DNA from 3 places in the Streptomyces sp. SCSIO ZS0520 genome. Region 3 is predicted to be linked to each of the others. Evidence: riboswitches for the same ligand, from Rfam matches in the RefSeq annotation. Region 3 holds a riboswitch; each other region holds the start of a gene.

Region 1 (3,238 bases), 2.3 Mb from region 3:
GGTCCCGGGCCGTGCGGAGCACCCGCTCCCGGCCACCGCGCGCCGGGGTTCAGAGCAGGGCGGACCTGAGCGGTGCCGCCGGGTCCGCGAGGCGCTCGGGGTCGACGGTGGCGCCCGCCTCGATCATCTTGCGGCCCTGGGCGACATCGCGCGGGCGGCCGACGGCGAGCACCGCCACCAGCCGGTCGGCCTGGAGCCAGCACACCGACCAGGCGGCGCCGTCCGGCTCGCCCCGCCAGACCAGGGTGTCCGCGGCGCCGTGGTCCCCCGCGTACTGCACGAACCGGCCGAACTGCTCGGACCAGAAGTAGGGCACCGGGTCGTAGGCGGCCGGTTCCTCGCCGAGGAGGTTGGCGGCGAGGGTGCGCGGGCCCTGCAGGGCGTTGTCCCAGTGGTGGACCAGCATCCGGCGGCCGTAGCGGCGGGAGGGGAAGGAGGCGCAGTCGCCGACCGCCCAGACGCCGGGCGCGGAGGTGCGCAGGTGCTCGTCGGCGAGGACCGCGCCGTCCTCGCCGAGGGCGATGCCGCTGTCGCGCAGCCAGCGGGTGGCGGGCCGGGCGCCGATCCCGACGACCACGGCGTCCGCGGTGAGCCGGGTACCGTCCTGGAGGCGCACCGCGCCCTCCTCGACGGCGGCGACCCGCGCCGAGGTGCGCAGTTCGGCACCGGCGTCCGCGTACCAGGCGGCCATCGGGGCGGCCACCTCGCGCGGCAGCGCGCCCGCGAGCGGGACCTCGGCCGCCTCGACGACGGTCACCTCGCAGCCCGCCTCCCGGGCGGCGGTGGCGAACTCGGCGCCGATCCAGCCCGCGCCGACGACCACGATCCGGTGCTGCCGCTCCAGTACCGGGCGCAGGCGCTCCGCGTCGTCGAGGGTGCGCAGCAGGTGGACGCCCGCGATGCCGGAGGTGCCGGGCAGGCTGACCGGCTCGGCGCCGGTGGCGAGCACCAGGCGGTCGTAGACGAGCGGGCCCGACTCGGTGTCCAGGGTGCGTACTTCGGGCCGCAGGGCGGTGACCTCGCAGCCGAGCAGCAGCTCGATGCCGAGCGCCTCGAAGTCGACCTCGAAGGCGGAGCCCTCCGCCTTGCCGAGCAGGATCGCCTTGGACAGCGGCGGCCGGTCGTAGGGCTGGTGCGGTTCGGCGCCGAGCAGGGTGACGCGGCCGGGCCAGCCCTGTTCGCGCAGGGCGACGGCGGTCTGCACCCCGGCCATCCCGGCCCCGGCGATGACGACCCGCTCCGGCTGTCCCTGGTCCCGCCCCGGCTGCTCAGGCCGTGTCTGCTCGGTCATCCGCTCACTCTAGACACCCGGCACAGGGCCGGTAAGAGGAACGATCATCGCGTGACCGGCGCCACGCCGCCCTCCCCCGCGAGCTCCTCCACCACGCTGGTCCCGGCGCCCTGCCGCGACTCCCACTCCCAGCTCTCGGTCAGGCGCAGCCGCCCGTCGGGCAGTTCGCTCAGGCGCGAGACGCAGTGCCCGCTCGCCGTTTCCCCGTCCCGGGTGAGCTGCACATAGCGGAAGTCGAGGCGGTCGCCCGCCCGGGTGCCGACGAGCCGCCCGTGCACGATGTCGCCGCCCTCGTACTCGGCCCAGATCCGCCCGTCCTGCTCGTGGTACGTGAAGCGGGTGCCCGTACCCACCTGGCCCGGGGCCTGGTCGGCGAGCGGGGCGAAGCGGACGTGGTCGAGCGAGCGGGTCATCGGCGGCTCCCTTGCGCAGACGGGCCGGAGCCGGTCCGGGCGCGTGTCCGGACCCGGAGGGCTCCGCGTTAGGCTGACCAACGTAGAGCACTCGCGGGAGCCCGTCGCAGCGGGCTGAGAGGGAGGCTGAGCGGCCTCCGACCGTAGGAACCTGATCCGGGTCATGCCGGCGAAGGGAGGAGCTGAGCGATGGTGCGAGCACCGGCGGGCGGTCCCGCGGCGGACGTCCTGGTGATCGGCGGCGGGATCATCGGCCTGGTCACGGCCTGGCGGGCCGCCCAGCGCGGACTGCGGGTCGCGGTGGCCGACCCCGAACCGGGCGGCGGGGCGGCCCAGGTGGCGGCCGGAATGCTGGCGGCGGTCACCGAACTCCACTACGGCGAGCAGACCCTGCTCGGCCTCAACCTCGCCTCCGCGGCCCGCTATCCCGACTTCGCGCGGGAGCTGACCGAGGCCACCGGGCAGGATCTCGGCTACCGCGCCTCGGGCACCCTGGCCGTCGCCCTGGACGCCGACGACCGGGCCCATCTGCGCGAACTGCACGCCCTCCAGGAGCAGTCGGGCCTGTCCTCGCAGTGGCTCAGCGGCCGCGAGTGCCGCCGCCTGGAGCCGATGCTGGCGCCCGGGGTGCGCGGCGGGCTGCGCGTCGACGGGGACCACCAGGTCGACCCGCGCCGCCTGGCCGCCGCCCTGCTGCGGGCCTGCGGGGACGCCGGGGTGGCCTTCCACCGGCAGGGGGCGCGGCGGCTGACCGTCGTCCGCGAGCGGGCCACCGGACTCGTCCTCGACGACGGCACCGCGCTCGCCGCGGACCGGGTGGTGCTCGCCGCGGGCAGCCGCAGCGGCCGCCTGGACGGCGTGCCCGAGGAGGTGCGCCCGCCGGTGCGCCCGGTCAAGGGCCAGGTGCTGCGGCTGACGGTGCCCCGGGCGCGCGCGCCCTTCCTCAGCCGGACGGTGCGCGCCGTGGTCCGCGGCAGCCAGGTCTATCTGGTCCCGCGCGAGAGCGGCGAGCTGGTGGTGGGCGCCACCAGCGAGGAGCAGGGCTGGGACACCACGGTCACCGCGGGCGGGGTGTACGAACTGCTGCGGGACGCCCATGAGTTGGTGCCCGGGCTGACCGAACTGCCGCTCACCGAGACCCGCGCGGGACTGCGCCCCGCCTCCCCGGACAACGCCCCGCTGCTCGGCCCCACCGCACTGCCGGGGCTCCTGCTCGCCACCGGCCACCACCGCAACGGCGTCCTGCTCACCCCGGTCACCGGCGACGTCCTGGCGCATGCCCTTGTCACCGGTGAACTGCCGGAGGAGGCACGCGCGTTCAGCCCCCAGCGATTCCGCACGGCACTCACGGAGCAGCCCGTATGAACGAGCCCGCACACCCCGAGCCGACACACCCGGACCACCCGGACCACCCGGAACCGACCGTACATACCGACCGGACCGGCGACCTCACCCCGGCCGCGCTCCCCGGCGAGCCCGCGCCCGCACGCCCCGCCGGGCCCCCGCGTCTGAGCGTCACCGTCAACGGCGCCCG
Region 2 (3,238 bases), 2.4 Mb from region 3:
CGGCCCCGCGCGGCGCGCGCGCCGTGGACTCGGGCGCGAGCAGGCGCAGCGTGCTCTCCCTGCGGCGCACGGTCCAGGCGTGCACGGCGAGGATCAGCGCGACCGCGGTGAGCTGCACCAGGGTCAGCACGGCCGCGGTCGGCAGGTCGAAGACGTCCGCGGTCTGCCGGTAGATCTCCACTTCGAGGGTGGCGTACGCGGGGCCGCCGAGGATGGTGACGACGCCGAAGGAGGTGAAGGTGAACAGGAAGACCATCAGCGCCGAGGCGGCGACGGCCGGGCCGAGCGCGGGCAGGGTGACGGTGCGCCAGGCGGCGGCCCGGGAGGCGCCGAGCATCCGCGCGGCCTCCTCCTGCCGGGGGTCGAGCTGGGACCAGAGCCCGCCGACGGTGCGGACCACGACCGCGTAGTTGAAGAAGACATGGGCGAGCAGGATGGCCCAGACGGTGGTGTCCAGGCGCACCCCCCACAGGTCGTCGAGGAGTCCGCCGCGGCCGAGGAGGGCCAGGAAGGCGGTGCCCGCGACGACGGTGGGCAGCACGAACGGCACGGTGACCAGGGCCCGCAGCAGGCTCTTGCCGGGGAAGTCGAGCCGGGCGAGCACATAGGCGCCGGGCAGCGCGATCAGCAGGGTGAGCGCGGTGGAGGCGAGCGCCTGCCAGGTGGTGAACCACAGCACCTGCCGGATCCCGGCGTCGCCGAGCACCTGCGTCAGGCGCCCGAACTGCCAGTGGCCGCCGTCCCTCAGGCCGCGCCCGACGATCGCGGCGACCGGGTAGGCGAAGAACAGCGCGAAGAACACGGCGGGCACGGCCATCAGACCGAGCCGCGCCGCGCTCCGGCGCCGCTGCGGCCGGCGCGGCACCCGGGGCGGGGCCGTCGCGCCGGTCGCCTCGGTACGCGTCACATCGGTGTGCGTCACGTCGGTGTGCTCACTTCAGCACGAGCGAGGTCCACGACGTGACCCAGTCGTCGCGCTTCTCGGCGATCTTCCCGGGGGCCAGGGTGTGCGGGTCCTCCACCGCGGTGCCGTGCTCGGTGAAGACGGCCGGGACCTTCGCGCCCGCCCGCACCGGGTTGACGAACATGTTCAGCGGCATGTCCTCCTGGAAGGCCTTGGAGGCGAAGAAGTCGACGAGCGCCTTGCCGCCCTCGGTGTTGCGGGCGCCCGCGAGCAGTCCGGCGAACTCGATCTGCCGGAAGCAGGTCCCGGTGGCGACCCCGGTGGGCGCGGTCTTCGGCCGCGGGTCGGCGAAGACCACCTCGGCGGGCGGCGAGGAGGCGTACGAGACGACCAGCGGACGCTCGCCGCCCGCCTTGCGGCCGCCCGCGGAGCCGGAGAACTCCTCGTTGTAGGCCTGGTCCCAGCCGTCGACGACCTTGATCCCGTTGGCCTTCAGCTTCTTCCAGTAGCCCTGCCAGCCCTGGTCCCCGTACTCGGCGGCACTGGCGAGCAGGAAGCCGAGCCCGGGCGAGGAACTGCCCGCGTTCTCGGTGACGAGCAGGTCCTTGTACGCGGGCTTCGCGAGGTCGGCGAAGCTCTTCGGCGGCGCCAGCTTCTTCTCGCTGAAGAACTTCTTGTCGTAGTTGACGCAGATGTCGCCGGTGTCGACGGGCGTGACCCGGTGCTTCGGGTCGAGCCGGGTGTCCGCGTCCAGCGAGGACAGCGCGGGGCTCTTGTACGGCTGGAAGAGACCGCCGTCCAGGGCGCGGGACAGCAGGGTGTTGTCGACGCCGAAGAAGACGTCGCCCTGCGGGTTGTCCTTGGTGAGCAGGGCCTTGTTGACGGCGCGCCCGGCGTCGCCGTCCTTGAGGACGCGCACCTTGTAGCCGGACGTGCGCTCGAACTCCTTCAGGACGTCCTTGGAGACCGCGAAGGAGCTGTGGGTGACCAGGGTGACGTTCCCGGAGTCGCCGCCGGAGTCCCCGGAGTCCCCGCAGGCGGTCAGCGTGCCGAGGCCGAGCCCCGCGGCGAGGACGGCGGCCAGGCAGTTCTTGGTGGTGCTCACTGGATTCCTCCTGGGCTGACCAGGAAGAGACGCGGCCCTGCCCGCGGCGGGTGGCCGCGGGCAGGGCGCAACAGCTGGAGAAGTGTCCGAACTCCCTACCCGGAATGACCCGGGCGAGGTTCAGAGGGTCTGCGGCCATCGGCCCGGTCGCCCGGTCCGTGCCGCACTCTCAGCGCTGTGGCGCTCCCCTGTCGGAATATGTGGGCCGGCACGGTGTGTGCCGGTGTGGGTATGTCGGACGGTGTACTGCGGAATGCGTGTCTCGAAGTGGTGCTGGTGCGTGGTACGCCGCCCAGGGTACCGCCGTCGCTTTTCGGACCGTCGGCGCCTGTGGACAACCGCCCCCGGGCGCCCTCAGCGCTCGGCGGCGGCGAGCTGCCCGCAGGCCCCGTCGATCTCCTGGCCGCGGGTGTCCCGCACGGTCACCGGGACGCCGTGCGCCGCGATGGCGTCGACGAAGGCCCGCTCGTCCTCGGGGCGGGAGGCGGTCCACTTGGAGCCCGGCGTCGGGTTGAGCGGGATCAGGTTGACGTGCACCCGCTTGCCCTTGAGGAGCCTGCCGAGCAGGTCGCCGCGCCAGGCCTGGTCGTTGATGTCGCGGATCAGCGCGTACTCGACGGAGACCCGCCGCCCCGACTTGGCCGCGTACTCCCAGGCGGCGTCGAGGACTTCGCGGACCTTCCAGCGGGTGTTGACGGGCACCAGGGTGTCGCGCAGCTCGTCGTCGGGGGCGTGCAGGGAGAGCGCGAGGCGGCACTTGAGGCCCTCGTCGGCGAAGCGGTGCATCGCGGGCACCAGGCCCACGGTGGACACGGTGATGCCGCGCTGGGAGAGCCCGAGGCCGTCCGGCTCGGGGTCGGTGAGGCGGCGGATGGCCCCGATGACGCGCTTGTAGTTGGCGAGCGGCTCGCCCATGCCCATGAAGACGATGTTGGACAGCCGCGCGGGCCCGCCGGGGATCTCCCCGTCCCGCAGCGCCCGCATCCCGTCGACGATCTGGTGCACGATCTCCGCGGTGGACAGGTTCCGGTCCAGGCCCGCCTGACCGGTCGCGCAGAACGGGCAGTTCATGCCGCAGCCGGCCTGCGAGGAGATGCACATGGTGACCCGGTCCGGGTAGCGCATCAGCACCGACTCGACGAGGGTGCCGTCGAAGAGCCGCCACAGGGTCTTGCGGGTGGTGTCGTCGTCGCAGGAGATGTGCCGCACCACGTTCATCAGCTCCGGGA
Region 3 (3,238 bases):
AGCTGGTGCCGCTCGGTCAGGAGCGGGCGCTCGCCGACTTCGAGTCCCACCTCGACGAGGCGCTGGACCGCATCCTCACCGAGGAGCAGAGCGCGGGCTGAGCCGGGCCCGCCCCGCTCACCGCCCTGCCGTAACGCTTTTGCTCCTGCGCCGCCCGGGCGCCCCGGGCGGCCGCCTCAGCGCTTGCGGCGCCGTCCGCGCCCCCCGAGTACCGCCGCGCGCCCCGGGGCGCTGCTGCCGCCGGGTGCCGCGCCGCCCGCCGCGGGGGAGCCCTGACCGCCGGGACGGTCGGCCGAGACCACCAGGGCGGCCAGCGCCGTGGTCACCGGCACCGAGGCGACCAGCCCGATCGAGCCGATGAGGGTGCGCACGATCTCCTCGGCGACCAGCTCGCTGGTGGCCACCGTGCCCACGCTCGACTGCGCGATCGAGAAGAGCAGCAGCAGCGGCAGCGCGGCACCGGCGTAGGCGAGGACGAGGGTGTTGACCACGGAGGCGATGTGGTCGCGGCCGATCCGGATGCCCGCGCGGTACAGCTTCCGGCGGCCCATCGCCGGGTCCGCCTGGTGCAGTTCCCAGACCGCCGAGGTCTGGGTGACGGTGACATCGTCGAGGACGCCGAGCGAGCCGATGATGACCCCCGCGAGCAGCAGGCCGCTCATGTCGAGGTCCGGGTAGAGGCCGTGGATCAGGCCGGTGTTGTCGTCGGTGTTGCCGGTCAGCGAGGCCCAGCCGATGAACAGCGAGCCGAGCAGCCCGATCAGCAGCAGCGAGACCAGGGTGCCGAGCACCGCCACCGAGGTCCGCGCGGTCAGCCCGTGGCACAGATAGAGCGCCACCAGCATGATCGCGCTCGCCCCGACCACCGCCACCAGCAGGGGATTCGAGCCCTGCAGGATCGCCGGGAGGATGAACAGGGTGAGCACCGCGAAGCTGACCGCGAGCGCGATCAGCGCCATCACCCCGCGCAGCCGGCCCACCACGACCACCGCGAGCGCGAAGAGCGCCGCGAGCACCCACATCGGCGGCTCGCGGTCGACATCCGTGACGGAGTACTGGAGTTCACGGGGCGCGTCCGGGGCGTAGGCGACGACGACCTTCTGCCCCTCGTGCAACTGCCGCGGCGAGTCCGGCTGCACGATCTCGGTGAAGGTGCGCCCGCTGTCCTTGCCGCTGGTGACCTGCACGGTCGCCTTGCCGCAACGGCCCTTCGCCTGCTGCTGGGCCGAGGTGCCCTCGGCGGTGGAGGTGTCGCCGTTCGGGGTGTCCGCGGAGGGGTTCACCGAGGAGCAGTCGACCTTCTCCAGGCGGGTGACCTCGGCGGACTGCGTCTGCCGGTCGAAGCCGACGCCGGTGCGCTTGTGGTCGGGGGCGCTCCCCGGCCACAGCACGAGCAGGCCGACGGCGACCGCGGCGGTGAAGGGGATCAGCACCGCGGCGATCACCCGGCGCAGATGGCGGGAGACCGGGGCGGCGGGCCCGTGCCCGTGGCTGTGGCCGTGCGCGTGCGGGGGGCCGCCGTGGCCGCCCGGGCCGTCCGCGCCCGCGCCGTCGTCGGGCCCGCCGCCACCCCGTCCGGGCGGCGGTCCGGAGGGCGGATTCGGGGGCTGCTGCGTCGTCGTCACCCGCCGATCATCGCAAGAAGCCGGGGGCGCACTGTTCAGCACGCCCGCGGGGGCGTTAGCGTGGGGGCACTTTGCACAACGCGGGAGCTCGGAGCACCGGGCTGAGAGGGCGCTGAACCTCCGTACCCGGCAGGCACGTCGGACACGTGCCGGAAGCCGGAGGGGACTTGGCTGCGTCGACCGCCGAACCTGTTACCGGGTAATGCCGGCGTAGGGAGTAGGTCTGATGACCGTTCAGGATGCACACACGCCTGCCCAGGACACCGAGGGCGGCAAGGCCGCGGGCTGGCACAAGGCGTACGTCGAGGGCTCCCGCCCCGGTCTGCGCGTACCGGTCCGTCAGGTGCACCTCACCAACGGATCCGCCGTCACGCTGTACGACACCTCCGGCCCGTACACCGACCCCGCCGCGGAGACCGATGTGCGCCGCGGGCTGCCGCCGCTGCGGGCGGCGTGGATCGCCGAGCGCGGGGACACCGAGGAGTACCGGGGCCGCCCGGTGCGCCCCGAGGACGACGGGCTCAAGCCGCATGCCGCGGGCCTGCGCAACCTCGACGCCCTCTTCCCGGGCGGCAGCCGGAGCCCGCGCCGCAGCCGCACCGGCGCTGCGGTGACCCAGCTCGCGTACGCGCGGCGCGGGGAGATCACCCCGGAGATGGAGTACATCGCCCTGCGGGAGAACGTCGCACCGGAGGTGGTGCGGGCCGAACTCGCCGCCGGGCGGGCGGTGTTGCCCGCCAACATCAACCACCCCGAGAGCGAGCCGATGATCATCGGCAAGCGGTTCCTGGTGAAGGTCAACGCCAACATCGGCAATTCGGCGGTCACTTCCTCCATCGAGGAGGAGGTCGAGAAGATGACCTGGGCGACCCGCTGGGGCGCCGACACGGTCATGGACCTGTCCACCGGCCGCAATATCCACACCACCCGCGAGTGGGTGCTGCGCAACTCCCCCGTGCCGATCGGCACGGTGCCGCTCTACCAGGCGCTGGAGAAGGTCGACGGCCGCGCCGAGGAGCTGACCTGGGAGATCTACAAGGACACCGTCCTCGAACAGGCCGAGCAGGGCGTGGACTACATGACGGTCCACGCGGGCGTACGCCTGGCCCACGTCCCGCTCACCGCCAACCGCAAGACCGGCATCGTCTCCCGCGGCGGCTCGATCATGGCCGCCTGGTGCCTGGCGCACCACCAGGAGAGCTTCCTCTACACGCACTTCGAGGAGCTCTGCGAGATCCTCGCCGCCTACGACGTCACGTACTCGCTCGGCGACGGGCTGCGCCCCGGCTCCATCGCGGACGCCAACGACGAGGCGCAGTTCGCCGAGCTGCACACCCTCGGCGAGCTGAACCGCATCGCCCGGCGGCACGAGGTGCAGACCATGATCGAGGGCCCGGGCCATGTCCCGATGCACAAGATCAAGGAGAACATCGACCTCCAGCAGGAGATCTGCGAGGAGGCCCCCTTCTACACCCTCGGCCCGCTGACCACCGACGTCGCCCCGGCCTACGACCACATCACCTCCGGCATCGGCGCCGCGATGATCGGCTGGTGGGGCACGGCCATGCTCTGCTACGTCACCCCCAAGGAACACCTGGGCCTGCCCAACCGGG

Evidence for each region. A riboswitch is a leader RNA that binds a small molecule or an ion and turns the genes downstream of it on or off. The one in region 3 is predicted to bind thiamine pyrophosphate.
Region 1: it holds a riboswitch for thiamine pyrophosphate, as region 3 does, so the genes downstream of both, thiO (glycine oxidase ThiO) here and thiC (phosphomethylpyrimidine synthase ThiC) in region 3, are expected to answer to the same signal.
Region 2: it holds a riboswitch for thiamine pyrophosphate, as region 3 does, so the genes downstream of both, MID12_RS05910 (thiamine ABC transporter substrate binding subunit) here and thiC (phosphomethylpyrimidine synthase ThiC) in region 3, are expected to answer to the same signal.

What each region holds. Positions count from the first base shown of each region.
Region 1 covers NZ_CP092644.1:6,399,867-6,403,104, reverse strand. The annotation lists gene MID12_RS25855 (NAD(P)/FAD-dependent oxidoreductase) at 50-1,291, opposite strand; gene MID12_RS25850 (hypothetical protein) at 1,336-1,704, opposite strand; TPP riboswitch at 1,788-1,899, shown strand; gene thiO (glycine oxidase ThiO) at 1,894-3,069, shown strand; gene thiS (sulfur carrier protein ThiS) at 3,213-3,238, shown strand, end outside.
Region 2 covers NZ_CP092644.1:1,750,818-1,754,055, forward strand. The annotation lists gene MID12_RS05905 (ABC transporter permease) at 1-817, opposite strand, end outside; gene MID12_RS05910 (thiamine ABC transporter substrate binding subunit) at 933-2,009, opposite strand; TPP riboswitch at 2,084-2,209, opposite strand; gene rlmN (23S rRNA (adenine(2503)-C(2))-methyltransferase RlmN) at 2,364-3,238, opposite strand, start outside.
Region 3 covers NZ_CP092644.1:4,137,763-4,141,000, forward strand. The annotation lists gene MID12_RS16065 (SsgA family sporulation/cell division regulator) at 1-101, shown strand, start outside; gene MID12_RS16070 (YibE/F family protein) at 177-1,625, opposite strand; TPP riboswitch at 1,696-1,859, shown strand; gene thiC (phosphomethylpyrimidine synthase ThiC) at 1,852-3,238, shown strand, end outside.